Regions from separate parts of the Neorhizobium galegae bv. orientalis str. HAMBI 540 genome, predicted to be linked through region 1. Evidence: riboswitches for the same ligand, from Rfam matches in the RefSeq annotation. Region 1 holds a riboswitch; each other region holds the start of a gene.
The links. A riboswitch is a leader RNA that binds a small molecule or an ion and turns the genes downstream of it on or off. The one in region 1 is predicted to bind cobalamin.
Positions count from the first base shown of each region.

Region 2: another riboswitch for cobalamin. It lies ahead of bluB (5,6-dimethylbenzimidazole synthase); the one in region 1 lies ahead of RG540_RS26640 ((2Fe-2S) ferredoxin domain-containing protein).
Region 3: another riboswitch for cobalamin. It lies ahead of RG540_RS19575 (DUF1636 family protein); the one in region 1 lies ahead of RG540_RS26640 ((2Fe-2S) ferredoxin domain-containing protein).

Region 1 covers NZ_HG938354.1:868,085-877,693, reverse strand. The annotation lists gene RG540_RS26655 (ABC transporter permease) at 1-675, opposite strand, end outside; gene RG540_RS26650 (ABC transporter permease) at 675-1,592, opposite strand; gene RG540_RS26645 (ABC transporter substrate-binding protein) at 1,599-3,095, opposite strand; gene RG540_RS26640 ((2Fe-2S) ferredoxin domain-containing protein) at 3,113-3,901, opposite strand; cobalamin riboswitch at 4,001-4,194, opposite strand; gene aztD (zinc metallochaperone AztD) at 4,341-5,579, opposite strand; partial or broken gene RG540_RS31885 (GTP-binding protein) at 5,737-5,883, opposite strand; gene RG540_RS26625 (LacI family DNA-binding transcriptional regulator) at 6,095-7,123, opposite strand; gene RG540_RS26620 (sulfatase family protein) at 7,277-8,713, shown strand; gene RG540_RS26615 (ABC transporter permease) at 8,817-9,569, shown strand; gene RG540_RS26610 (ABC transporter ATP-binding protein) at 9,566-9,609, shown strand, end outside.
Region 2 covers NZ_HG938353.1:1,630,207-1,639,815, forward strand. The annotation lists gene gor (glutathione-disulfide reductase) at 1-1,273, shown strand, start outside; gene RG540_RS08360 (TadE/TadG family type IV pilus assembly protein) at 1,299-2,633, opposite strand; gene RG540_RS08365 (class II 3-deoxy-7-phosphoheptulonate synthase) at 2,894-4,267, shown strand; gene RG540_RS08370 (GFA family protein) at 4,428-4,838, shown strand; gene RG540_RS08375 (NAD+ synthase) at 4,899-6,572, shown strand; gene RG540_RS08380 (hypothetical protein) at 6,576-7,172, shown strand; gene RG540_RS08385 (TolB family protein) at 7,162-7,995, shown strand; cobalamin riboswitch at 8,023-8,211, shown strand; gene bluB (5,6-dimethylbenzimidazole synthase) at 8,293-8,979, shown strand; gene RG540_RS08395 (hypothetical protein) at 8,980-9,609, opposite strand, start outside.
Region 3 covers NZ_HG938353.1:4,051,071-4,060,679, forward strand. The annotation lists gene cobD (threonine-phosphate decarboxylase CobD) at 1-326, opposite strand, end outside; gene cbiB (adenosylcobinamide-phosphate synthase CbiB) at 325-1,290, shown strand; gene RG540_RS19555 (cobyric acid synthase) at 1,274-2,743, opposite strand; gene cobO (cob(I)yrinic acid a,c-diamide adenosyltransferase) at 2,746-3,315, opposite strand; gene RG540_RS19565 (CbtA family protein) at 3,357-4,118, opposite strand; gene RG540_RS19570 (CbtB domain-containing protein) at 4,132-4,308, opposite strand; cobalamin riboswitch at 4,346-4,574, opposite strand; cobalamin riboswitch at 4,634-4,873, shown strand; gene RG540_RS19575 (DUF1636 family protein) at 4,981-5,391, shown strand; gene cobW (cobalamin biosynthesis protein CobW) at 5,388-6,425, shown strand; gene cobN (cobaltochelatase subunit CobN) at 6,443-9,609, shown strand, end outside.

The DNA of each region.
Region 1 (9,609 bases):
GAAGATGAACACGCGATATTCGAACAACATCGATCCCCAATCCGGCTTCGACGGATCGGCCCCGAGACCGATGAAGGCGAGCGAGGCGTAGGCGACTGCGGCAAGTCCCGCTTGGTTGCCGACATAGGCGAACATCAGCGGCAGAGTATTCGGCAGAAGATGGCGGGTAATCATCCGTGCTGGCGCGACGCCGAGGCTCCTCGCCGCCAGCATGAACGGCTTGCCGAGCACCCGCTGGCTGAGCGAATGCGCAAGCAGCGCATGCGGCCCGACGCCAGCCAAGCCTAGCGCCAATCCGGCGCTGAGCGGCGACAGGCCGAAAATCGCCGCGGCTGTCAGTGCCACAATGAGCGTCGGCACCATGATGAAGAACTCGCAGAAGCGCAGGATCACCTTCTCGCGCCAGCCACCAAGGACGGCAGCGGCGGTGCCCAGCAGCGTGCCCGCGCAAAAGCCGATCGCACCGACCGAGAGGATGACGCAGGCCGTCCGCCAGCCGCCGGCCATGATACGGGATAGAAGATCGCGACCGAGATGATCGGTACCGAGCAGATGGCTGGCGGTCATGCCGGAATGACGGGCAAGCATGTCCACCGCATCGGGATCATGGGGCTGCCAGAAACCACCGACACACAAAAAGACGGCGAGCGCCGCAAGCGCGATCGACCGGGGCATCAGGCGAGACGCGGATCGAGAAGGCGCATGGCGAGATTAGCGCTGGCATTCAATACCAGCATCCAGACGGCAACGACCATGACATAGGCCTGCAGCACCATCTGGTCGCGCGCCGCGATGCTTTGAACCAAGAACTGGCTGATGCCGGGCAGGCCGAAGAGGATTTCCATAGTCGCGGTACTGCCGATCACCCAGCCGGCTTCGGAACGGATTGCTGACAAGAGAGCATAGAGCGCGCTGCGGTGGCCGTGCCGCCAGAGCGCCTGCCGTTCCGAAAGGCCCTTGGCAAGCGCGGTGCGGAAATGCGGCTGCCCTGAGGTCTCCTTCAGGTCGCGCCGATAGACGCGGGAGAGAACGGCAACCGAGTGCAGCGCGATCAGCAGGACGGGCAGGACGATCGCGGTCCAATCATTGGCGAAGGGTCTGACCCAGCGCAGCTGCACACCAAGGACCCAGAGAAGAACAAGGCCCAGCCAGAAGGCCGGCACTGCCTGGACGAAGACCGACAGAGCCCGGCTCGCCCGATCGACAATACCCCTAGGATAAGCCGCTGAGAAAAACCCGAGCGGAATTGCCAGCGCGATCGCCAGCGCCAGGCCGGCGAGACCGAGCGACAGCGAAACCGGCAGCCGTTCAACGAATTCGGCAAGTACCGGCTCTCCAGTCCGAAACGAACGGCCCCAATCTCCGCCGAGGAAATCTGCCAGCCAATGGAGATAGCGAAACAGCATGGGTTGATCGAGGCCCCACTCCGCCCTCAATGCGGCGACGGTGTCATCCGTCGCCGGCAGGCTCCAGACGCGAATGGCGATCGCAACCGGATCGGCCGGCATCAAGGTGATGACCGAGAAAGAGGCGAGCGAAATCGCCAGCAGCCCCGCTATCGATTGCATGCCGAACCTGACCAGTCGTATCACGTGGCCTTACTCCGCCTCGCCGATATCGGCGCGCAGCACGTGGTAATCGGATCCCCACGGCTCGTAGTTCTTCAGCCGCTTCGACAGGCCGACATACCAGACGGCCGATACCAGGAAAGAGGCGGGCGCATCGTCGAACAGTTTCTGCTGGGCATCCAGCGCGATCGCCACTCGCCTTGCCGGATCGCCCTCGGTCGCAAATCGATCGAGGATCGCGTCGAAGTCGCGCGAAGCATATTTCGCATAGTTCAGCGAAGCACCGCTTCTCAGCATCGAGTTCAGGAAGAAGGCGGCATCGCCGGTCGGGGCAGTGTGCTGCGCCCAGAGCGCGATGTCGAAGTCACCGGCCGCAGCCATCTGCTGGATGTTCTCCACCACCTGCGTATCGATGGCGATGCCGATCTTTGCGAGTTCCGCCTTGACCACCGGCAGCATGGTGACGAGATCAGGACGCTGCGGATAGGTGATGACCAGCAGACGTAGCGGCTTGCCGCCTTTTTCGCGCATGCCGCCGCGGCCTTTTGCCCAGCCGGCTTCGTCGAGGAGCGCTGCGGCCTTGGCAGGGTCGGTCGAGCGTGCCTCTCTGCCCGCAAAGGGGAAATAGGAGGCGTAGGCGCCGGTGGCGGGGTCGCCGCCGTTGATCGCGGTTGCAAGCTCCTTGCGGTCGAAGGCCAGATCGATCGCCTGGCGCACCTTCACATCATCCATCGGCGGCCGGGCCGTGTTGAAGAAGGCGAGATACTGGTATCCGACCGGGAACGACTTGATCGCCAGATCAGGGTTTGTCTGGAGCCGGCTCACGACTTCCGACGGCAAGCCGAAAGCCAAATCGAGCTCGCCTGCTTCCAGCGCCAGCGTCAGGGTCTGGGCATCGCCGAACTTGCGGAAATTGACCGGCGAACGCTTGTCGGCGCCGGCAAAATGCGCGTTAGGCTCGAGCGTGATCGAGGCATCCGCCTTGAAGCCCGAGATTCGATAAGGACCGCTGAAGACGGCGTTGCCGGCCGCGGTGGGTTTGTACGCGATCAGCGGCCATTCCGCGAAGAGCGCCTGGATGAACGGTACCGGCTTTTCGGTTGTCACCTTCAGCGTCAGGTCGTCGGCCGCCTCGAAGGTCAGCTTGCCACCGGTGGCGAGCGCCGCCTTGTTGTTGGCGAATGTGTTGTCGAAACCTGCTGCCAGCGCCTTGGCGGTCATCGGCGTGCCGTCGGAAAACAAGCGGCCGGGTTTCAGGGTCACGGTCCAGGTCAGGTCGCCGATGCGCTGCGCCTTTTCGGCCAGTTCCGGCACGAGCTTGCCGTCCCGATCGACGGTGAAGAGGTTCTCGCCGACCCCGTGGCTAACCAGCGCCCAGCCGTTCGAGCCCTTGGCCGGATCCGTGCCACTGGTGATGTAGGTGGCGCCGACGCGAACCGGCTCGGCTGCAAAGACAGTGCCTGCGGTGACAAAGATGGTGGCACTGAGCCAGGCGGCGGCCAGGCGCGATAGAGTGTGCGACGTCAATTCTCTTTCCTCTTGTTCTATTCGGATGGGGTGCGAAGCCGCTGCTTGCGGCCCGTTGGGTGATAGGCGAAGTCCTCGACGATCCCGCCGCCGAGCAGGTGCTCGCCGATGATCCGGTCGATCGCGTCTTCGTTGACGCCGCCGTAATAGGTTCCTTCCGGAAACACTTGCAGCACGGGCGCCAGATTGCAGGGACCGAGACAGGTGGATTTTGCGGTCATCGTGCCGTCGCCGGCAGTCCGCAGTTTCTGCCGCTCCTGCTGGTTGCGCAGATGTCCCCAGATCACATCGGCTCCGGCCGCATTGCAGGGTCCGCCCTGGCAGACGAGCACGCGGCGTTTCTGGGTCGGCACGAGCGATCCCTCGGCAACTGGCGGTTTGTCGGTCTGCGGCACGTCCAGTGCTTCGGCGGTTTCGAGCAGTTCGCCGATCAACCGCGCCATCAGTGTGCTCGAGGCGATATCCCGGGCGATCGAAAGGACCGGCCAGCGCCGGCTATCGGCGGCCTTCCAGCGCTTCAGCGATTTCGTCAGCCAGATAAGGAAGCTCGGCTCCATGGGCAGGACGAGCGGCACGATAACGACGATTTCGACATCCTCGTCGAGCAGATCGGACAGCGCTTCGCGCAGAGAGGGGGTACCCTGTTCGGTAAAGGCGAACCGAACCGGTCCGGCTCCGGTCACGCCGGCTGCAAGTTTCGCGAGCCGTTGCATTTCCAGATGCGGCGATGCCGCAAAGGCGGATTTCGCAATCAGCAGGACGGCGCGCCCGGATACGTTTTGGGAAGATAATCCCTGTGTTTTCACTGCCTTCGTCTCACTCAAAGGAGGAGGCAGCAAAAATGAAGGTTGCGGCAGGCACGGATAGCCCAACGGAACCGTCATTCCTGTGGCACACCCCGACCACGGAATTTCTATCGTCAGGCAGGTCTCCTGGCTCGCGGGTCAAAGCCTTGATCGCCCGTCTTCCCGGCATTGGCGCCAGTGACATGTTGGGCGAACGGCTCACCGCTCACAGTTGCGGGACAGCTCCGGTTTTGACCGGATTCCCTCTTAGCTTCCGTCCGGGGACGGAAGAACCTTGACGCCGCGAACTTACACGGCCTCCTCTGTCTGTCAACGCTGCACCTCAACCCGTCATCCCGCAGGTGATCAGGAGCCGGGGAGGGCATGTTGCATCGTTGTCCCCCGATGAAACGATCTGGTCCGGAACTGCCGTAGCAATTCCGGACCAGAGGATATTGCCTCAATGCGAGGCACCGGAGCCGCCCACGGCAACGATCGTAAAGGGTTTTCCCTCGACGGCGATCGTGCGGACTTCCTTCAGGCTCTCCGCATCAACGATGCGAACCAGCGAATGCCGCGGATCGGTGATGACGACATGACCATCCGCCACGGCAAGACGCGGCCGCGGATCACGCCAATGACCGTCCTTGCTGTAGGGCTCCGTGATCTTTCCCTTGCGAACGATCTCGCCCTTGATCACATCCAGCACATGAAGATCACCGTCCTCGGTCAGGATGTAGGCGTTGCGCGGCGCAGCCGGATCCAGCAAAAAGTCAACGCGGCGGGTGGGAAGGTCGATCAGCCGGAAGTGCTTCTCGCTGTCCGGATCGATCAGGACGATTTTGTATTCGCCGTAGTTGCCGAGGAAGAACTGCATTGCCGTGCCGCCAAGCAAGGTACCAGTCGAACCTTTCGGCAGGTCAGATGGGTAAGCGAGCATTTCCAGTTTCGGTCCATCAAGTCCGCCGGGACGAGCGACAAGAACGCCTTCCTTGCAACCGAAAGCAACCAGCTGGGACGAAGTGGCCTCGCCGTGAAGATCGGTGCATTTCGCGACGTCGCCGAGCTGCCTGCCCGTCTCGTCAACGACGCGAAGCCCGACCCGCGGCGGCAATTCGTCGGGCTTGGTTTCGACTGCGGTGTTTGGAACCGACACGAGTACGAAACGACCCATCGTCACCGCGACACCATGGTGCGGCTTGGTGGTGTCGACTGTCTTCACGTCAGCCTTGCCCTCAAGAAGAGCTACTTCATCGATGATATCCGCTTTGCCGCCTCGATCGTAAAAGAGGATCGCATGGTCGTCATGCGGAACGACGTGGAAAGGATGCTTGCCCTCGAAAGTCACGGGCAACAGCCCGACGTCGGAAACGTCCAGATCCCGATGCTCGCCGTGATCGGAGAAATCGATGCCCGTCTTGAGGACGTGCACGATGTCCTGATCCGACTGCGTGGCAAATACGGTCCGGCCGGACGCACTGGCGGTCAGGGCCGCGGGACCCTTGACGTCATAGCGGCCGAGTTCCTTGCCGTTCTCGAAGTCGATGGCGCGGACGACTGGATTCGTATGATCGCCGACAAACAGGCGCCACGACTCTTTCGTCTCGTGATCGTCATCGGCAAACGCTCCGGAAGCAGCAAAGATGAGGCCTGACGCGACAGCTGCCAGCAGATGGTTTCGAGCAAGAGACAGTTTCATGGGGTTCCTTCCGTGGTGTTTGAACTTACGTCGCACGGGGCGGGCTTATTCGGCGGCCTGGCGAATTGCGCGGCATCTGAGAAAGCCGTCGCTGATGATATCCTTGGGAATATCTCGACCGATAAAGACGAAGCGGGTCATGGTCCTCGCTTGGCGATCCGAACTCGCCTAACTCGTTGACGATGACCGCGAACTTCTTTCCGTGCGGCTCCGTCAGGATGCGGTTGAGAAGCGTGGTTTTGCCAGCACCGAGATAACCGGTCAAAACCGTCACCGGTGTCGGTTCAATTTTCTGCTGTGACATGACTTGCCCCAAGATTGATGGCCGCTTTGATCGAAATTCGTTTTACGTTATAACATAACAAATGCGATCGTTGTCAATCCCCGAGAATGCGATGAGCGGCATTTGTCGGATCGCTAGGCAGATCGAAGCAAGACTGGTTGAGCTGGACCGAGAGGGGAATGTCGAACGAACACTGGAGACGAGCGCTTCAACCACCTCGGATGGCTGGGAGCTATCGAGCTGTACTTTCCCGAACGATAAGCTCCCATTCGACGGGTGCGGTGTATGGCTTGGCATCATTGATCCGGGCGACGATCGCCTCGGCCGTCAGTTTGCCGATAAGCTCGCGATCAGGGCGGACCGTCGTTAGAGAGGGACTAACGCAGCTCGCCGCCTCGTTGTCTCCAAATCCAATAACACCGATATCTTCGGGAACGCGCCGGCCGAGTTTCCGAAGTGCCCGAAGCACGCCAAACGCAACGACATCGCTGTTGCAGGCGATTGCGTCGATCTCGGGATGGCGTTGCAGAAGCTCGGTTGCAAGCCGCTCCCCGAGTTCCGGGCTGCCGCCTTGCTGCGCCGTGTGCTTGACGATGTCGGGGAGGCCGGCCGCGGCTGCCGCAGTTTCCAGCCCGCTCAAACGCTTCTGCGCGCGTTTATCGTTTTCGCGAACGCTGCCAACGAAGGCAAGGCGCCGATAACCCTGACCTATGAGATGGTTGGCTTGCGCTGCGCCGACACGTGCGTGATCGAACCCAACGGCGGTATCAATCACTTCACCGCCCGTGTCCCACATCTCGATGATCGGGATGTCGGCAGCCTTGAGAAGCTCGACGACTTTCGGGGGATGGTCGACGCCAATGATGGCAACGGCCGCCGGCCGCCAGCTCAGGATCGACCGGACGAGACGCAGCTCCTGGTCGGCATTGTACCTTGTATTGGCGAGCATGACCTGCAGGTCATGCTCCAGCAAAGCTGATTGCAGCGTATCGATGATGTTGGCGAATTCGGAATAGTAGAGCGAGGTGACGACAACGCCAACAATGTCCGAGCGCGTGCCCGAAAGCCCGCCAGCGAGCCGGTTGGGCACGTAATTCAGCTCCTCCATCGCAGCATTGATCTGGCGGCGAAGTTCGATGCGGACCGTGTGCGGGGCGCGCAACGCGCGCGAGACGGTATTGACTGAAACGCCCACCCGCTCGGCGATCGAAGCAAGGGTCGGGACGTTGCGGGCCACCTTGTCGGAAAGTTCAATCGTCATCTCAGCTCAAAAAATCCCGTGAGTGATCGTTGCGTTAACGGTAACTTTATGCCATCTTTTTGAAATGGAGGCAAGCGAAAGAGGGACCGAAGTCGTTCTTTTGCCTGGCACGGCAGGCGAAAGCCAGCTATCGGCGACGCGGAGGAGCAGTATATGGCTGAAAGGCCAAACATCATTCTGATCATGACGGACCAGCAGCGCTACGACTCGATATCGGCGCTCGGGTTTCCCTATGCCGTGACCCCCAATATTGATGCGCTTGTCGAAAAAGGCGTGGCGCTTACCAATTGCCACGTCAATGCGCCAAGCTGCGTTCCCTCGCGCGCAAGCCTGTTCTCCGGCTACTACCCGCATACGACGGGCGTTCTGGCCAACGGCCAGGCATGGCAGCGGACATGGGTCGAGCAGCTACGTGACGCCGGCTATCGCTGCGTCAACGTCGGTAAGATGCATACAATACCCTATAATTCGGACTCCGGTTTCCACGAGCGCTACGTCGTGGAAAACAAGGATCGCTATATGGAAGGCCGCTGGTATTTCGACGAGTGGGACAAGGCGCTGGCCGCCAACGGACTCGTCAAACAGCAGCGCGAACACTACCGTAAGCTCGACGACTATCGTGACAGGCTGGGCTGCTTCGACTGGAAACTGCCCGAGGCGCTGCATTCCGACGCCTTCGTCGGCAATATGGCGAAGTGGTGGGTCGAGACCTATCCGACGACCGAGCCGCTGTTCCTGCAGGTCGGTTTCCCCGGGCCGCATCCACCGTTCGATCCGCCGGCGCGCTATGCCGAGCCGTATCTCAGGCGCAACGACCTGCCGCTGCCAAGGCCGACGAAAGAAGAGCTGCGCTCCCTCCATCAGGAGCTGAAGGACAAGCGCCAGCACGACGTGGAGGTCGATCACGACTCCGTCGTCTGGAGCCTCGATCCGTCTGAAGATCAGATGCAGCGGCTCTGGGCGCATTATCTTGGCAATGTCACGCTGATCGACGAAAAGGTTGGCGAACTGCTCGGTTCACTTCTGGAGCGCGGCTATCTCGAAGATGCCATCGTCATCTTCACCTCGGATCACGGCGAATGCCTGGGCGAGCATGGCCTGATCCAGAAATGGTCGATGTATGACGTCGTCACCCGCGTGCCGACCGTCATCTGGTCGACGGCTGGCCGGTTTGAGGGTGGACGCTCGGTCGACGGTCTCTGCCAGCTCTTCGACCTCGGTCCGACCATTCTCGAATATGCCGGCATTGTGCCGCCGAAAACCTTCGAAGCGAAAAGCCTTAAGCCGGCGCTCGAAGGCAAGGACTGGACGCCGCGCGCCCACGTGTTCTGCGAACAGATCGGCGACGTGGCAATGGCCGGCGGTGTCGAGTTCATGACCGGTGTGAGGAGCGACCGGTGGAAGCTCGTCCACTTCAAGGGCTCTGAGGATGGACAACTGTTCGACCTCGAGAACGACCCGAAGGAGGTGAGGAACCTCTGGAGCGATCCGGCCCATGCGGAACGGAAGCGCGAGCTTCTGGATGTTATGCGCGACTGGCTGATCGAATCCAACTTCAAGACGCGTGACGTCATGGCGGGTGCGCGATGAGCCATCGATATTGTCGGGATAGATCAGCTTCCCGGAGGGAGACATGACCTTGTCCATCACAACGAGTGAAGAAAAGCCCGAGCCGGCCAGCCGGCCGTCCCTCATGTCCGGTTCGATTGCAATGATGGCGGTCAATATCGCCGCCGTGGCTGTCGGCATCATTCTCTGGGCCGTCGTGACGTCACAGGGGGTTGTCGGCCTTCCGACGCCTCTTGCCGTGGCGAAGCAGGCGGTGATCCAGGCGCAGAACGGGCTTTTGTGGTCGGATGCGATTTCGAGCCTTGGCCGTGTCTTTACCGGCTTTGCGCTCGGCATCGCGGTGGCAATCCCTGTGGGCTTCCTGATGGGCTGGTATCGTATTGCCCGCGGCATCATTGAGCCCTACGTGCAGTTCTTCCGCACCATCCCGCCGCTTGCCATCATCCCCCTGGCGATCGTCACCATGGGCATCGATGAAACACCGAAGATCTTCGTCATTTTCTTGGCATCCTTCCTGTCGAGCGTCGTGGCGACGTATCAGGGCGTCGTCAACGTCGATAGAACGCTGATCAACGCCGCACGCGTGCTTGGTGCCAACGACTTCACCATCTTCCGGCGGGTTATCGTGCCTGCCTCGTTGCCCTACATCATGGTCGGCGTCCGTATCGGTCTCGGGTCGTCCTGGGCGACCGTCGTCGCCGCCGAACTGATTGCCGCACAATCGGGCCTGGGCTTCCGCATGCAGCAGGCGCAGCTCTACTACGATCTTCCGACGATTTTCGTCAGCCTCATCGCGATCGGCGTGCTCGGTCTCATCATGGACCGCATCGTTCAGACGACCGATAGCGTGTTGACCGCCTGGCAGGAAAAGCTATGAACACAAAAATCTCGTTCCAAAGCGTCACCAAGACTTTCAG
Region 2 (9,609 bases), on a different replicon from region 1:
CGGCGGCACCTGCGTCATCCGCGGCTGCGTACCGAAGAAGCTCTTCGTCTATGCCTCCCAGTACCACGAGCATTTCGAGGATGCGGTTGGCTACGGCTGGGAAGTCGGGGCGAGTTCGTTCGACTGGAAAAAGCTGATCGCCGCCAAGGACAGGGAGATCGCCCGCCTTGAAGGCCTCTATCGCAAGGGCCTGGAAAACAACGGCGCCGAAATCCTCGAAACCCGCGCCGAATTGGTCGATTCCCACACGATCCGGCTCGTGAAGACCGGCAAGACGGTGACCGCCGAAAAGATCGTCATCGCGACCGGCGGCGCGCCCAACCCGCACGCGGCGCTGCCCGGCCACGAACTCTGCATCTCGTCCAACGAAGCTTTCGATCTGCCGGAACTGCCGCGCTCCATCCTGATCGCCGGCGGTGGCTATATCGCTGTCGAATTCGCAAACATCTTCCACGGCCTCGGCGTCGACGTGACCCTGATCTATCGCGGCAAGGAAATCCTCTCGCGCTTCGACCACGACATGCGCCAGGGCCTGCACAAGGCGATGGTCGAGAAGGGTATCCGCATCGTCCTGACCGATGTGATCGAGGAGGTGACCAAGGCGGCGGCGGGTGGGCTTGTCGCCAGGACAATGAACGGCGAAACGATCGCCGTCGACACCATCATGCTGGCGCTTGGCCGCGATCCGAATACCACGGGGCTTGGCCTGGAAGCGGCCGGTGTCGAGGTGAACGAGCGTGGCGCCATTGTCGTCGACAGATATTCCCGCACCAGCGTGCCGCATATCTATGCGCTCGGTGATGTCACCGACCGGGTACAGCTGACGCCGGTGGCGATCCACGAGGCGATGTGCTTCATCGAGACCGAATACAGGAATAATCCGACCGCCCCGGACCACGACCTGATCGCCACAGCCGTCTTCTCGCAGCCCGAGATCGGCACGGTCGGTCTGTCGGAAGAGGAGGCTGCCAAGCGTTGTCCGGAGCTTGAAGTCTACCGCGCCGAGTTCCGGCCGATGAAGGCGACGCTTTCGGGACGGGCTGAAAAGATGATCATGAAGCTGGTCGTCGATGCGCAAAGCCGCAAGGTGGTCGGCGCCCACATCCTCGGCCACGATGCCGGCGAGATGGCGCAGCTTCTCGGCATCTCGCTGAAGGCCGGCGTCACCAAGGATGATTTCGACCGCACCATGGCTGTCCATCCGACGGCTTCGGAAGAACTCGTCACGATGTACAACCCGAGCTACCGGGTGAAGAACGGCGAGCGCGTCTGACGCGCTCCCGGGCTTGGGCGCTGGGCTAACTGGTGATCCGTGGCGTGGCGACGATCTTCAGGAAAAGCGTCTGCATGGCCTGGGTAATGCCCTGCGTCGGGCTGACTTCGAAGTAAAGGCCCGGCGTGGCGCATGCCTCCATCTTCGAAGCGATCGTGCTTTGGAAGGGCGCAACCCAGCTCTTGTAAAAGCCGTTTTCCGGCAGTGGAAGATAGGTCGTATAGAGTACTGCCACGCGGATGCCGCGCAACTTCAGCGTCTCGCAGGCGGTGGTATCGATAGGCTCGATACAGCGGCCGTCGTTGGCGCCCTTCGGACTGGTGCAGCCCTTCGGCTTGTAGCTGTCTCCAACACCGTCGGCCACGAAGAAGACGATCTGTTGCCGGTCGGTATTGCTGGTCCCGTTGCCGGGCACTCCTTTGATTTCAGTGTTGATACCCTTCAGCGCGTCGTCGAAACTGGTCTGCTGGTCATTATTGTAATTCTGACGTGGAATACTCATCAGGGTGATCTGGTTGGTGGCTTTGCTAACTTCTCCCAAGTTGTAATCGAGGTTTGCGACCTTGAAGAGCTTCGCATCCATGGCGGTCTTTCCGAAGGTATAGGCGGCCATGCGGAACTGGTTTGCGACCGTCTGGGTATCGGTGGCTTTCGCCATCAGCGCCTTGGTCGCGGCTGCCACCACGTCGATGCGGGTCGTGACGTTGTTGTTCTTGGCGACGTTGTAATAGCTGTTCGGGTCTTCGTCGCCGTTCTCATAGACGATGTGGCAGGCAAAGGCGCAGTCGGCGTTCTCACCTTTGCTGTCACCGAACCGCGTCGCGTATTTCATCCTATCAACGTCTGCCGGCGTCGCCCCGACACCCATCGAAGGTGTGTTGTCCAGCAGCATGTAGAAGTCGATGAACGACGGCGTCTGGTATTGCGCGGTGGCCTGGCCGGCAACTGTGATGTCATCCTTGCCGACGATTGTCATGAAGGTGGTCGGCAAGGTGGCGCTGAACGATACGCGTGAGGTCAGGATGCCGTTTTTCTTCGCTACCTCTATATCAACGCTGACCGGCAGGGTGGAAAGCTCGCCGGACATCTGGCCGAGGAAGATGCTTCGGGCCTCGGCCGGATCGAGCGCCACGCTTCCGTCGCCCTGCAACTGCATAGCCTGGGTGACGGCCTTCGATTTCTCGGCGACCGCGCCGACAGCGGCCGCATCGGCTGCCCCGATGAGTTGCTGCTTCACGGTGAGTGCGTGGCCGAAATCGAGCGCCATGCCGGCGGTACCGATTAGCGGAACCAGCAGCAACGCGGTCATGACGCCGAAATTGCCGCGGCGATCTTTCCATAGACGTGTCATCGGATGCATCGCCTGCTCCCCAGCAAGAAATCTTCGGCGGAGCGTCGCGCAAATTCGTGAAGTTGTGGCTAAGAACCATATTAAAAACCCGCGCATGTCCCGGTTTCATACTGCATGCGATCCGACCGGCTGCTCCGAATATCGCGCGGACGAGTGGCGGTGAAAGCAGGCAAAACGGCTATGCAACGGTGCTGTTAAGGTTTATAAGCCGCCTCGATTTTAAAGACTTGCCCGGCGGAGGATGGCCGAGGCTGAAACAGGTGAGCGAGATGGCACAGAATTGGACCCCGAGCAGTTGGCGGCAGAAACCGATCCAGCAGGTCCCTGAATTTCCGGACAAGGCCGCGCTGGCCGCGACTGAAGCCCAGCTCGCCACCTTTCCGCCGCTCGTGTTTGCCGGTGAAGCCCGCCGCCTGAAGAAGCAGCTTGCCAGTGTCGCGGAAGGCAATGCCTTCCTGCTGCAGGGCGGCGACTGCGCCGAAAGCTTCGTCGAACATGGCGCCGACAATATCCGCGACTTCTTCCGTTCGTTCCTGCAGATGGCGGTCGTGCTGACCTATGGCGCCCAGCTTCCGGTCGTCAAGGTCGGCCGCATCGCCGGCCAGTTCGCCAAGCCGCGCAGCAATTCGCACGAGTCACAGGACGGCAAGACGCTACTGACCTACCGTGGCGACATCGTCAACGGCACCGAGTTCACCGAGGAGGCCCGCACGCCGGATCCGGAGCGCCAGATGATGGCCTACCGCCAGTCGGCCGCGACGCTCAACCTGCTGCGCGCCTTCGCGATGGGCGGCTACGCCAATCTCGAAAACGTCCATAAGTGGATGCTCGGCTTCGTCAAGGATAGCCCCCAGGGCGAACGTTACCGCAAGCTCGCCGACCGCATCAGCGAAACCATGGATTTCATGAAGGCGATCGGCATCACTGCGGAAAATCAGCCGAGCCTGCGCGAGACGGATTTCTTCACCAGCCATGAAGCGTTGCTGCTCGGTTACGAGGAGGCTTTCACCCGCGTCGACTCCACTTCGGGCGACTGGTACGCGACCTCAGGCCACATGCTGTGGATCGGCGACCGTACCCGCCAGCTCGACCATGCGCATGTCGAATATTTCCGCGGCATCAAGAACCCGATCGGCCTCAAGTGTGGTCCGTCGCTGCAGGCCGATAACCTAATCGAACTGATCGATGCCTTGAACCCGACGAACGAAGCTGGCCGTCTGACGCTGATCTGCCGTTTCGGCTACGACAAGGTCGCCGATTCGCTGCCGAAGCTGATCCGCGCCGTCGAGCGGGAAGGCAGGAAAGTCGTCTGGTCCTGCGATCCGATGCACGGCAACACGATCACGCTCAACAGCTACAAGACCCGGCCCTTCGACCGGATCCTGTCGGAAGTCGAAAGCTTCTTCCAGATCCATCGTGCGGAAGGCACCCATCCGGGCGGCATCCATATCGAGATGACCGGCAAGGACGTCACCGAATGCACCGGCGGTGCTCGTGCGGTCTCGGCCGGCGACCTGCAGGACCGCTACCACACCCATTGCGACCCGCGCCTCAACGCCGACCAGGCCTTGGAGCTCGCCTTCCTGCTCGCTGAGCGGATGAAGAGCGGCCGCGACGAAAAGCGGATGGTCGTCAACGGCTGAACCGCCGCGCATCATCGCTGAAAATCGAAGAAGGCCGGCGGTGACGCCGGCCTTTCTGCATCTTGATATGGCTTCCATTGATGATCATCATCAGCGGAATAGATTTGACCTCGCGGCCCGCGCTCGCGACACTCGGCCGTCGCTTCGTTGAGGATGGTGCATGGAGCAGAAGAACAGCGGTCGTTGCCTGTGCGGCGTGATCCGATTTGAGACGGTGGGTCCGCTGCGGACGGTCACGGCCTGCCATTGTTCGCAATGCCGCCGCCAGACCGGACTTTATTACGCGGCGACCAGCGTTCGTGCCGAGAACATGACGCTCGAAGGCGAGGAGGCGCTGAACTGGTATCGCGCCAGCGACGAGGCGCGGCGCGGCTTCTGCTCGCAATGCGGCTCTGCGCTGTTCTGGCAGGCGGAGGGCGCGACAAGTATTTCGATCCTGGCGGGCGCCTTCGATCAGCCGAGTGGGCTCGTCATGGGCGAGCATATCTATTGCGCCGACAAGGGGGATTTCTACGAACTGCCGGAGGACGGCGTGCCGCATTATCCGGGCGATCGTCCCGTATCTGCCTGAACGACAAAAAACTCACGGAACAACGTTGCCGCCGTCTGCTGCGGACGTTAAATCGGTAGCATGACCCAGGATATCAGCCAGACATTTCGTATCGCCGTTGCCCAGCTCAACCCGACCGTCGGCGATATCGTCGGCAATCTGGCGCTGGCCCGAGAAGCCCGAAGAGATGCCGCCCGCGAAGAGGCGGACCTCATCCTGTTCACCGAGCTCTTCCTGTCTGGTTATCCGCCGGAAGACCTCGTCCTGAAACCGGCTTTCCTCAACGCCTGCCTGAAGGCGGTGGAGGAGCTTGCGGCCGATACGGCAGACGGCGGCCCCGGCGTCATCATCGGCTTTCCACGTCAGGGAAAGGAAGGCCGGCACAATTCGATCGCCGTGCTCGACGGCGGCAAGGTGATCGCGGTGCGCGACAAGATCGACCTGCCGAATTACGGCGAATTCGACGAAAAGCGCGTCTTCATCGCCGGCGAGATGCCGGGTCCGGTGAACTTTCGCGGCGTCCGGCTTGGCATCCCGATCTGCGAGGATATCTGGGGCGATCTCGGCGTCTGCGAGACGCTCTCGGAAAGCGGCGCGGAAATCCTGCTCGTGCCGAACGGTTCGCCCTACTATCGCGGCAAGGTGGATATCCGCCATCAGGTCGTGCTGAAACAAGTGATCGAGACCGGCCTGCCGATGATCTACGCGGCCCAGCTCGGCGGCCAGGACGAACTGGTCTTCGACGGCGCAAGCTTCGCCTTCAACACCGACAAGTCGCTCGCCTTCCAGATGAGCCAGTTCGAGGCTGCCGTCGCCGTCACGGAATGGAAGCGGATTGGCGAGACCTGGCACTGCGCCCACGGGCCGATGGCGCGCATTCCGGAAAAGGAGGAGGCGGATTACCGCGCCTGCCTTCTGGGTTTCCGCGACTACGTCAACAAGAACGGCTTCAAGTCGGTCGTTCTCGGCCTGTCCGGCGGCATCGACAGCGCCATCTGCGCGGCAATCGCCGTCGATGCGCTCGGCGAGGAGAGGGTGCGGACGGTGATGTTGCCCTATCGCTATACGTCCGAGGACTCGCTGAAGGACGCGGCCGATTGCGCCAGGGCGCTTGGCTGCCGTTACGACATCGTGGAGATCGCCGAGCCGGTGGACGGTTTTTCGTCGGCGCTGGCCGAGCTGTTCGAAGGAACCGACGGGGGGATTACCGAGGAGAACCTCCAGAGCCGTGCGCGCGGTACGATCCTGATGGCGATCTCCAACAAGTTCGGTTCGATGGTGGTAACGACCGGCAACAAATCGGAAATGTCGGTCGGCTACGCGACCCTTTACGGCGACATGAACGGCGGCTTCAATCCGATCAAGGATCTCTACAAGATGCAGGTCTATGCGCTGGCCGCCTGGCGCAACGAACACCTGCCGCCGACGGCTCTTGGCCCGAGCGGCGAGGTGATCCCGAAGAACATCATCTCCAAGGCGCCGTCCGCAGAACTGCGACCCAACCAGACCGACCAGGATTCGCTGCCGCCCTATCCGGTGCTCGATGATATTCTCGAGTGCCTGGTCGAGCTGGAGATGGGCACGGAAGAGATCATCGCCCGCGGCCACGACATCGCCACCGTTCACCGGATCGAGCACCTGCTCTATCTGGCCGAATACAAGCGGCGCCAATCCGCGCCGGGCGTCAAGATCACCAAGAAGAACTTCGGCCGCGACCGGCGCTACCCGATCACCAACCGTTTCCGGGATCGGTAGGTCATGGAGATTGATGATCTTCCCTACGAGAAATTGAAACGTCTCCTAAAGGAAGATCACGCTGAGATTTCTCTAAATCTCCGTATTGCCGCACTTTTCCTGGTGGTTTACGAGAATCTAAAAGAGCTAATCACAGACAGGGTGAGGGATTTTTTCACTAACGAGTGGCGGTCTATAGATGGTGAATTAGTCGGCATTCCTGGAAAAGAGTATGCCTCCTTGCTAAATGGGAAGGGTGTATTCCGCGCTTGCCGCGATTTCCATTTGGAAATGGGCGCCATTTCGCCTGATGACAATCAGCTTATTGACAGATTTATAAAGTACAGAGGCGAGGTGGCGCACGAACTTTATGCGATTTTACTAGACGACAAAAAAGCCGCCCTCGATTTGCAACTTTTATTTCAGGCGCATCTTCTCGCAAAGAAGATTGATCGCTGGTGGATTCTGAATTTTGAAGTACCTCTCAATGAGGACTTAGTTGATCAGTCCATTGATGAAGAAAAAGTAGCGTCTGGACGCCAACTGTTTCTGGATCAGCTTATGAGGGTAGCATTAAAGGATATTTTTGAGCTTGTTGAAGAAGAGGCTGATGGCTCGTAGCTCCGTCGAGATCTTCAACATCCGCACCCTGCAGGCGCGGGTGGTCTGGCAGACGGAAGCCCTGTTCGAGGCGCCCAACTGGTCGCCCGACGGGCGTTACCTGATGCTCAACAGCGAGGGCCTGATCTATCGTCTGTCACCGGAGGGTGACGACGGGCCCAGACTGGTCGATACCGGCTTTGCCCGCCAATGCAACAACGACCACGGCATCTCGCCGGACGGTTCGCTGATCGCCATTTCCGACAAGGTAGAGTTCGACAAGTCGGCGATCTATGTCCTTCCCGCCGGTGGCGGCGTGCCGCGGCTGGTCACCCGGAATCTGCCGTCCTACTGGCATGGCTGGTCGCCGGACGGGAAAAGCTTCGCCTATTGCGGCATCCGCGGCGACGAGTTCGATATCTATACGATCGGCATCGAAGGCGGCGCAGAGACGCGGCTGACATTCGGCGAGGGCCGCAATGACGGGCCGGATTTTTCGCCGGACGGGAAATGGATCTACTTCAATTCCAGCCGCACCGGGCTGACGCAGATCTGGCGCGTCCCTGCCGCCGGCGGCGCGGCCGAGCGGATCACCGACAGCGGTTACGGCGACTGGTTTCCTCATCCATCACCGAAGGGTGACAAGGTCGTCTTCGTCTCCTACGGCGCCGATGTCTTCGACCACCCGCGCGATCTCGACGTCCGCGTCAGGTTGATGGATATGGACGGCGGCAATGTCGAAACGCTGTTCGAGCTCTTCGGCGGGCAGGGCACGATGAATTCGCCGAACTGGTCGCCCAACGGCGATGAATTTGCCTATGTGCGCTATTTCCCCGTCGCATGAGCGCCTTGCGCCGAGGATAACGTAAGGGCATAAGCGATCCTGTCAGGTGCCGGTGACAAGCCGGAGAATCGGGAATCCGGGGTGGAACCGGAACGTGCCCAACGCTGTGAGGTGGACGCTCGGCCGCAGGATATGAAAGCCACTGGGAAACCGGGAAGGCGGCGGTGCAGGCGGATGAAGCCAAGTCAGAAGACCGGCCTGACACGATAGACCGACCCCGCGCGGACGGCGGAAAGGTTTCGGACCTCTCTTTGCTTCTGAAGGGCAAGGGAGCGACGGCATTGTTGGGGACAAACGATGCAGCCTGATCCTTTCGCGCATGCCTTGCTGCCTGCCGGTGAGTTTTCGAAGGCCGAACGCGCGGCCGTCTACCGGGCAATCGAGACGCGCCGTGACGTGCGCGACCAGTTCCTGCCCGATCCGCTGCCGGACGATCTGGTAAAGCGGCTGCTTGGCGCCGCGCATTCGGCACCCTCGGTCGGCTTCATGCAGCCCTGGAATTTCATCCTCATCCGCGATCCGGCGGTACGCGAGGCCGCGCGGGCCGCCTTTTCGCGCGCCAATGACGAGGCCGTTGAGATGTTTCCGGACGAAAGCCGCGACCTCTACCGCAGTCTCAAGCTGGAAGGCATTGTCAAGGCGCCGCTGTCGATCTGTGTTACCTGCGATCCGGACCGCGCCGGTCCGGTCGTGCTCGGCCGGACCCACAATCCGCGCATGGATGCCTATTCGACCGTCTGCGCCGTGCAGAACCTGTGGCTGGCGGCAAGGGCCGAGGGCGTCGGTGTCGGCTGGGTCAGCATTTTCCGCGACGAGGACGTGCGCGGGCTGCTCGGCATTCCCGATCGCGTCGAGATCGTCGCCTGGCTCTGCCTCGGTTATGTCGATCGGCTCTATGGCGAACCCGAACTGGCGCTCAAGGGCTGGCGCCAGCGTTTAGGCCTGGACGCGCTGATCTTTCAGGACCGGTGGAACGGCCGCTGATTATTGCTGCGGCTGCGGTCCTGCCGATTTCGGATTGGTGAGATCGATACCCGCTTCGGGCAGGAAGGTCGGCCCGACGGTGCGCACCTTTTTGCTTGGGTCGTATGGCCGCTCCGGCGGCGGCGTGAGCACCGGCGGCTGGACCGCGGTTGCCTGCGGCTTTTGCGGTGGGTGGGTGCGCAGGTTGGTAATTCCGGAATAAGGCTCCTCTTGCCTGGGGAGTTCGATGCCCGGCACCTTTCGCTTGTCGTCGACTACAGGCGGCAGCGGCTCGAAAGAAGGGATGCAGCGCTGTTCGCGAATGGCGGCGAGAATGGCATTGCGCTCTTCCGAGGGCAGGATCATCTGCCGCGAACCGTTGCGCTCCGCCGTCAGCGTGTCGCGGCTCTGCTCCATCCTGTCCAGCGCATCCCGCATCTGGCCGCAGACCTCGGCATTGGGGCCACCGAGAACCACGACGCTGCCGTTGCCGCAGCCGGCGCGGCGCATGTCGACCCGCAGTTCGCGGATGTCGGCATTATATTCGCCGAGCTGCTGGGCGTAGCTGCGCGCAGCGGACGTGTTGCCGATGATCTCCGGGCTGTTTCCAAGTTTCCGGTAGAGCGCTGCGCAAACGGCAGGGTCTCCCGC
Region 3 (9,609 bases), on a different replicon from region 1:
GCCCGGCCTGTCCGGGCGATCAGATCGGCAACCATCGGCAGCAGGATCTGCGTTCCCGGCCCCGCCGCGACATGTGCCACCGACGGCGCGCCGTAGGCAGCGGCGGCAAGGGCCTTCAGCCTTTCCGCCGATGCGACGTCGGGCAGTCGCGCGAAAGCATTGTCGGGCAGGGGCGAATACGGATAGGAATGCGGGCTGATACCGGTGGAGAGATCGACCCAGGGTTCAGGCGCGTGGCGAAACAGCGTCCGGGCGCGGGAAAGATTGCCGCCGTGCTGTATCGGATCGCCAATTTCATCGCCAATCTCAGGGCCTGCCAACTTCATGTTCCTTCTCGCATTTTTCGCCCTGATCACGGAGCGCATCGTGGGTTATCCGGACTGGCTGTTCCGGCGCATCGGCCATCCGGTCACCTGGATCGGCGCACTGATATCCCGGCTCGACCGCGATCTGAACCGCGAAAGCGACGACTTCTCCACGCGCAAGCGAAAGGGCGTATACGCGCTTCTGGCACTTCTCGGCATCACCATCCTGCTCGGCCTGGTGATCGAATACGACCTGAGAATGATCCCCTTTGGGCCGATCCTGCTGGTTCTGATCGCTGCGAGCTTGCCGGCGCAGAAGAGCCTTGAAACCCATGTCGAGGCCGTCGCGACGGCGCTGCGATACGGAGGCCTGGATGCCGGGCGGAAAGCGGTCTCGAAAATCGTTGGGCGCGATCCGGAAAAGCTCGACGAAGCGGCCGTCTGCCGGGCAGCGATCGAGAGCCTGGCCGAGAATTTTTCGGACGGCGTCGTGGCGCCGGCCTTCTGGATGGGGATCGGCGGTCTTGCGGGCGGCGTCGGCTACAAGGCGGCCAATACCGCCGACAGCATGATCGGCCACAAGCTGCCGCGTTACGAAGCCTTCGGCTGGGCGGCGGCCCGTTTCGACGATCTCATCAACCTGCCCGCCTCGCGCCTGAGCGCCCTTCTTTTCGTGGTCGCTGCGGGTTTCATCGATCACGCCTCGCCGGGCAACGCGATCCGCGCCATCAGGCGGGATGCCCGCCATCACCGGTCGCCGAATGCCGGCTGGCCGGAAGCGGCGATGGCCGGCGCGCTCGGCATCGCCCTCGCCGGGCCGCGCAGCTATGGCGGACAGATGATCGAGGCACGGTTCATGGGCGAGGGCGGGCGCTCCGAGCTCACCTACGACGACATCCGCCGCGCGCTGAAACTCGCCCGCGTCGCCGACGCTCTGCTGATCGGCCTTTTCGGCCTTTTGGCGTGGATCATCTGGCAAGTTTGAGCAGCCCATCCAGATCGAGATGCTTTTCCATATGGCCGGCCAGCCGGTCCAACACCGCGTCCACGCCTGCCTCGTAATCGAGGCCTGATGCCGAGCCACCAAGCCGCGTCAGCCAGGCCGACCGCTGCCGGTCGTCGGAAAACAGACCGTGGAGGTAAGTGCCCCAGACCCGGCCATCCGCCGATATCGCACCTTCCGGGTTACCGCCGATTGTCGCAAAAGACCGCCTGCAATCGGCACCGGTGGTTCGCCCGATATGCATTTCATACCCGGACAGGGAGATTCCGTCGAAGCTCGCACCCGCAACGGCCTCCAGCCGTTTATCGCCCGCGAGAACCGTCTCGACATCCAGCAGGGCTAGCCCTTCGATCGAGCCCGGCGGTCCTTCCGTTCCTTCCGGATCGGAAATCGCTTTACCAAGCATCTGATAACCGCCGCAAAGGCCCAAAACTCGCCCCCCGCGCCGAACATGCGCCGCAATATCCACGTCGAACCCTGCCGCCTTCAGCGCCCGCAGATCGAATATCGTCGCCTTCGAGCCCACCAGCAGCACGAGATCGCAATCGCCGGGAATGACCTGCCCCGGCCGGACCCGGATGAGATCGACATCCGGCTCCGCTTCCAGCGGATCGAGATCATCGAAATTGGAGATATGCGGCAGGATCGGCACCGCGATCCTGATCCTCGCACCAGCCTTCCGCACGGAAGGCGTATTGAGGCCGAGCGCATCTTCGGCCGGCAGCCGGGCCGCATCGGCAAAATGCGGCAACAGCCCGACCGAATGCCAGCCCGTGAGTTCCCCGATCATCCGCATGCCGTCTGCGAACAGGGCTGGGTCGCCCCGAAACCGATTGACGATAAAGCCCCGGATCATTGCCGCATCTTCGGGATCGAGCACCAGCCTGGTGCCGGCAAGGCTGGCGATCACCCCGCCGCGGTCGATATCGCCGATCAGCACCACCGGCACGTCGGCGGCCCGCGCGAACCCCATATTGGCGATGTCGTTCTGGCGAAGATTGATTTCCGAGGCGCTGCCGGCACCTTCGATCAACACCAGATCGGCCTGATTGCGAAGAAGCCCGAAACTTTCGAGAACCCGCGGCATCAGCGTCCGTTTGAGTATCTGATACTCGGCGGCCTTGGCATTGCCTTCGACCCTGCCTTGCACCACGACCTGCGCACCCACCTCGCTCTGCGGCTTCAGGAGCACCGGGTTCATGTGGACGCTGAGCGGTGCGCCGGCGGCACGCGCCTGCAGCGCCTGCGCCCGGCCGATTTCGCCGCCATCCGCGGTGACCGCGGCATTGTTCGACATGTTCTGCGGCTTGAACGGCATGATCTTCAGGCCGCGCAGCGTAAAGGCGCGGGCAAGCCCGGCCACGACCAGCGACTTGCCCACATCCGAGCCCGTTCCCTGAAACATCAGCGCCCGAGCTGGCTTGACCCGAACCATGGCTAAAACTCGATGCCGGCCTGGGCCTTCACGCCCGCCTTGAAGTGGTGCTTGACCAGCGACATCTCGGTCACCATGTCGGCAGCCTCGATCAGCGCCGGCTTGGCGTTGCGGCCGGTGACGACCACATGCAGATCCGGCCGCCGTGCCTGTAGCGCGGCGACGATCCTGTCGAGATCGAGATAGTCATAACGGAGCGCGATGTTGAGTTCGTCGAGGATGACTAGCCCGATCGTCTCGTCCGCCATCAGGTCGAGTGCCTTTTCCCAGGCCTTTTCCGCCGCCGCGACATCGCGCTTCAGGTCCTGGGTCTCCCAGGTAAAACCCTCGCCCATCGTGTGCCAAACGACGCGGTCACCGAAGACGGCAAGCGCCGGCTGCTCCCCGGTCGACCAGGCGCCCTTGATGAACTGCACGACGCCGACCCGGCGGTTGTTACCGAGCATGCGCAGCGCCAAGCCGAAAGCCGCGGTGGATTTACCCTTGCCCGAGCCGGTATGGACGATGAGAAGACCCTTTTCCTGGGTCTTCTCTGCCACTTCCGCATCCTGAACCGCCTTGCGGTTCGCCATCTTGGCGCGGTGACGCTCGACGGACGCCTCGTCGATCTCCTTCACCGGGAGACGAGCTTCGCCGAAGATCCGGCAGAAGCCTCCTCGCCAGCGCGGAACTTTTCGCGGACGACACCGGCCAGCGCACCGAGCACCGCCCAGAACACCAGGTTGGTGGCATAGACGGCGTTGACGAAGCGGGCATAGAGATCCATCGGGACGGCCGTTTCATGGCTGGGCGGCAGCGGCGCGCCGACCAGATGCGGGGCCATCAGCAGCACGATCGCAAGCGCTGCAAATACGGCCGAGCGTGTGTAGACGAGCAGGCCGAGGCCAATCGCGGTGCAGACAGCCGTCGAGACCCACCAGATCTGGCGCGGGCCGAGTTCCGCAGCCGGCATGCCGGGCAATTCCGGCGGCAGGCCAAGGCCGGGCGCAAGGATGACGGCGAGGAAGCCGGCAATGCCGAACATCAGACCGCCACGCCAGCCCTTGAAGCCGCCGAACGCTTCCGAGGCAGCAATGAGGACAAGGGCAAAACCGATAGCCGACAGCATGTCCGCCGCAAGCGTGTAGATGAAACGCTCGAAGCCATCGGCGGGAGCCCAGGCTTCCTCGCCATGGTGATGCTCGGCAGCGGATGCCGTGGCACCTGCTGCCGGCGCCGCGTCATGGCTGTGCCCCGCTTCGGGCGCGGCATTTTCGAACACTTCCGCCTGCAGGATCAGCGGCACGGTGGAGAAGCTCTGCATCACGGTCAGCAGCAATCCGGACAAAAGCCCGGCGATCACCGCCGTGAAGACGATGTTGCGAAACAACGACATTTGGGAGAACTCCTCAGTGGCAGGGGAAGGCGAGCGAGTGGCGCGTGTCATGCGCGGCATTGTGGACGACTTCCAGATGCGAGAAGCCGACAAAGCCAACGATGAACAGGCCGAGCAAGGCCGTCATGCTGAGGGGAATGATCTTCGAAGCGGAAATGGTGACTGCAGCTGCAGCAGAATTCAGTACCATGGTCTCGTCCTTTCGCCCTCCACCCGAGGGCCGTTCACGTTCTTTGCCGCCTCTGGCAGGTCTCCTGGCTCGCGGATCGGACGCCTTCTCCCGCCTTCCCAGGAGTCCGTTGGCCGGATTTCCCAGTGGCTTGACGGCCGGACGGCCGTTTTGGTCGAAGACTTTCCGCTTACAGTTGCGGGGGCAGCCGCGGGTTGGACGGCGGAATTCCGTCGCACCGCATTCCCTCTAAAACCCTTTCGGGCACCATAGGCTCGGTCACTATAGACGAATTCGGCGTCACGGCAATCGCCTTTGCGACGCATTGACATGGGCCTGCGACCGGGCTTAGTTGAGAGGAGATGGTCCCTTTCCGGCAACGGGGAGGGCTAAGAGAGAATGCGGTGCGATCCCTTATTCAGGATCAATGCCGCGGCTGCCCCCGCAACTGTAGGCGGCGAGCCATTGCCTAAAACGGCCATTTGGCCGTCAAGCCACTGGGAAATCCGGCCAACGGTATCCTGGGAAGGCAGGCAAATGGCGACGACCCGCGAGCCAGGAGACCTGCCGTCCGATTAATTTTGCTTCACCGGGCGGGGTGCTCCGGAGGAAGTTTCTCGATCACCGCAGAGGGATTTCGACCTTCTGCTCCGCGCCCCGATTTTTCGACCCCGGCGGGAACGCGGCTGACCGATGAGTGACCACCGACCAGATGATCCGGCAACCGCCGGCCTGGCAGATGTGACGATTTTCGTCTGCACCAATTGCCGTGACGCGTCCGACGGCGAAATCCGGCCGGGCATCGCACTGATCGCGGCGCTGCGCGAGGCAGCAAGCGGCAAGCCGCTTGCGATCAAGCCGGTCACCTGCCTTGCCAATTGCGAAAAAAGCCCGAGTGCCGCCTTCAATCACAAGAGCGGCTGGTCCTATGTCTTCGGCCATCTCTCGCTCGACAATGTCGAGGACATCGTCACCGGCGCGATGATGCTGGCCGAGGACGAGCGCGGCTTCCTTCCCCTTCGCGGCCGTCCGACCTGCCTGCGCGGCAAGGGCATGACGGCCCGTATTCCACCCTTTCATCACCACGAGGACATGCCATCATGAGCGTTTCGTTCGACCGCGTTCCCTGCACCGTCGTTACCGGGTTTCTGGGAGCCGGCAAGACCACGCTGATCCGCAACCTGATCGAAAACCTGAAAGGCAAGCGGCTGGCGATCATCGTCAACGAATTCGGCGATGTCGGCATCGACGGCGACGTGCTGAAGGGCTGCGGCATCGAAAGCTGCCCGGAAGACAACATCATCGAGCTTGCCAACGGCTGCATCTGCTGCACGGTCGCCGACGATTTCGTGCCGGCGATCGACCGTATCCTGGCCATCGAACCTCGCGTCGATCACATCCTCATCGAGACCTCCGGGCTCGCGCTGCCGAAGCCCCTCGTCCAGGCCTTCCAGTGGCCTGACGTGAAAGCCCGAGTAACGGTCGATGCGGTGATTGCCGTGGTCGACGGACTGGCGCTCGCCGAAGGTCGTGTTGCCGACGATCACAAGGCGCTGGAAGCGCAGCGTGACGCGGACGGCTCCATCGATCACGACGATCCGGTCGAGGAAGTGTTCGAGGACCAGGTGGCCTGCGCCGACATGATCGTGCTCACCAAGAGCGACCTCCTGGATGCCGCCGGCCTCGCGACCGCCAGGGATCGCGTGTCCGCACATCTGCCGCGCGCCGTCAAAATCGTGTCGGCCGCCAATGGCGCGATCGACCCGGCGGTGCTGATCGGGCTCGGCCTTGCCGTCGAGGACGATATCGAAAACCGCAAGACCCATCACGACGACGAACTCGACCACGATCACGACGATTTCGACAGCTTCGTCGTCGATCTGGTCGCCGTCACCGATGCCGAACAGCTCGCCGCCCGCATCTCCGCCACGGCGGAGGCGGAAAACGTGCTGCGCATAAAAGGCTTCGTGGAAGTCGCGAACAAGCCGATGCGCCTGCAGGTTCAGGCGGTAGGATCGCGCGTGAACCATTATTTCGACCGCGCCTGGGCACCCGGCGAAGCGCGGACAAGCCGCCTTGTCGTGATCGGCGAAAAAGGCATCGACCGCGCCGCGATCGAAAGGATGCTGGCCGCATAAGAAGGCCCGAGGGAAGGATGCACATACTCGCCACCACATCGTCGTCGCTTGACGACCTGATCGAACCGGTCGACCTCAACCAGTCGCCGGCCGATGTGGTGGTGCTGTCCTTTTCCGGTAGCGACCTGAACGGCCTTTCCGCCGTCTGGAATTCGGCTGGGCACGGCGGTTTGGATACCCCCCTCTGGCCTGCCGGCCATCTCCCCCTCAAGGGGGGAGATCAGCAAGACGCACCCGCCTCCCTCAAAAACCAGCGCCGGAGTGAGGCGTGGCGTGGCCGCGATTCGATCTCCCCCCTTGAGGGGGAGATGGCCGGCAGGCCAGAGGGGGGTCACCACGGTAGAAACGAGCATCAGCGGTCCTCAAGCCTCTGCCTCACCAATCTCTCCGACCTTCGCCACCCGATGTCGGTCGATCTCTGGATCGAGAAGACGGCTACCCATGCCAAGGTCATCCTCGTGCGTATTCTCGGCGGATACGACCGCTGGGCTTATGGCGTCGAGGAGCTTTCGCGCATGGCGAAGCGGAAAAAGATCGCGCTGGCGCTGCTGCCCGGCGAATGCAGCATCCGCGACGAAAGGTTGACCGCGGCCTCGACTGTTTCGGAAGAGCAGATCACCGGCATCCTGAGCTGCTTCCGCGAAGGTGGGCCGGCCAATATGCGGCTTCTGGCGAGGTTGCTGACGACGCTGGCCGAAGGCAAAACGGAACCGCTGCTGCAGGCAGCCCCGGTGCCGAAAGCTGGCTACTACCTGCCCGGAAAAGGCATCGTTGAGGCCAACGACCTGCTGGCCTGCTTTGCGCCGGATGCGCCGCGCTTGCCGATCCTGTTCTACCGCTCCATGCTACTTGCGAATGACGCGGCGCCGATCGAAGCGCTGTTCGAAGCGCTGAAAAAGCGCGGTTTTGCACCTGTGCCGATCTTCGTCGGCGGACTGAAGGAGCCGGATGCACTGGCTTTCGTCGAACAGGCCGTCTCGGACCTGAAATCTGCGGCCATCCTTTCCACCACCGCCTTTGCCAGCGGCACCGACGGCAACGGTGAAACGATTTTCGACCGCACCGGCGTGCCGGTCTTCCAGATCGTTGTCGCTACGACCCGCCGCGATGGCTGGACGGAGAACCGGCGCGGCCTCAACCCCGCCGACCTCGCCATGCACGTCGTCCTGCCCGAGCTCGACGGACGCATCCTTGCCGGCGCGATCTCCTTCAAGGCAGGCGAAAGCTCCGCCAACCTCGTCAACCAGCCGGAACCGGACCGAGTCGAACAGGTCGTCGACCGTATCGCCGCCTTCGTCCGGCTGAAGGCAGCACCTCGTGCCGAGCGTAAGATCGTCATCCTCATGCCGGACTATCCGAGTGCCCCGGGGCGCACCGGGTATGCCGTCGGCCTCGACGTGCCGCAAAGCGTACTCGTGATGATGCGCGAGCTATCCGTAGCCGGCTATGATATTTCGGATATTCCCGAGACCTCGCGTGACCTTCTCGATCACCTGAGTGCAAAATCCGCCACCCATGCGCTCGCAGCCTACAGCTCCGTGCCTATGGTGGAGGCGGCTTGGGGTACCCCCGAAGCCGATGAAGACCTGGAAGACGGCATTTTCCGTTTCCGTATCGCGAGCTTCGGCAATATCACCGTCGCGCTCGCGCCCGACCGCGGCCGCAACGCCCAGCGCCGCGCCGACTATCACAGCCCGGACCTTCCTCCGCGCCACGCACTGATCGCCTTCGGCCAATGGATGCGCGAGACTTGTCGCGCGCATGCGATCGTCCATGTGGGTGCGCACGGAACACTCGAATGGCTGCCGGGCAAGACCGTGGCGCTGTCGAAGGATTGTTTTCCGGAGATCGTCACCGGCGGCCTGCCGGTCATCTATCCCTTCATCGTCTCCAATCCGGGCGAGGCGGCGGTCGCCAAACGGCGGATCGCCGCCGTCACCATCGGCCATCTGCCGCCGGTTCTGGCCGGTGCCGGACTTTCCGATGAGCAGAAAAAGCTCGAACTGCTGGTCGACGAGTATGCCCAGGCCGACGGGCTCGATCGCCGCCGCCGCGACCGGCTGGCCAAGCTGATCGTCGAAACCGCCCGCAACACCGGACTGGCCGGCGAGGCCGGCGTTTCAAGCAGTGACGATCCGGATACGGCGCTCACCCGCATCGATGCCTTTCTCTGTGATCTTAAGGATTTTGCGATCAAGGACGGCCAGCACATCTTTGGGCAGGCAGCGCCAGGCGATGACGATCCATTGCGAATCCGCAGCGCCGAAACCGAACGTCAAGCCTTGCTCGACGCACTGGACGGAAAACATATCCGTCCCGGCCCATCCGGCGCCCCGGCGCGCGGTAGGCGCGACGTCATGCCGACCGGCCGCAACCTCTTCGCCAGCGATCCGCGCACCCTGCCGACGCCGACCGCCTTCGAACTCGGCAAACGCGCCGCGGATGAAATCCTGCGGCGTTATCTCCAGGATCACGGCGACTGGCCGAAAAGCCTCGTCTTCGACCTCTGGGGCAGCGCGTCTCTGCGCAGTGGCGGCGAGGAAGTGGCCCAGGTTCTGGCGCTGATGGGCGCGAGACCCGTGCAGGATACGGCGACAGGCCGCGTCACCGGCATCGAAGTCCTGCCGCCGGCAGCGCTCGGCCGCCCGCGCGTCGACGTGACGCTGAGGATTTCCGGCCTGTTCCGCGACATGTTTCCGGCTCTCATCGCCTTGCTCGACGCCGCGATGCGCGCCATCGCCAGCCGCGAGGAGGCGCCGGGCGACAATCCTCTGGCCGAAGAGACACAAACGCTCAGGCACGTCCCCTCACGCATCTTCGGCTCGGCACCGGGCACCTATGGCTCCGGCATCGAGGAAAAGCTCGCCGACGGCACTTGGGGCGAACGCGAAGAACTGGGCCGCTTCTATCTTGATGCGACGAGCCATTCCTTCGGCGGCGCGGAGGGCGATACCAGCCACGTGCCCGGCCAGTTCGCGAACCGCATCGGGACCGCCGATCTTCTCGTCCATACCGGCGACGACCCGGGCCGCGACCTGCTGGACGGCTCGGCCGATGTCGCCTTCATCGGCGGATTTGCGGCGGCGGTCGCGGCACTCGGCGGCAAGGCGGATGTGATCGCACTCGACACGACCGATCCGCAAAAACCTCGTGCCCGTTCGATTTCCGAAGCGGTAACCCGCGT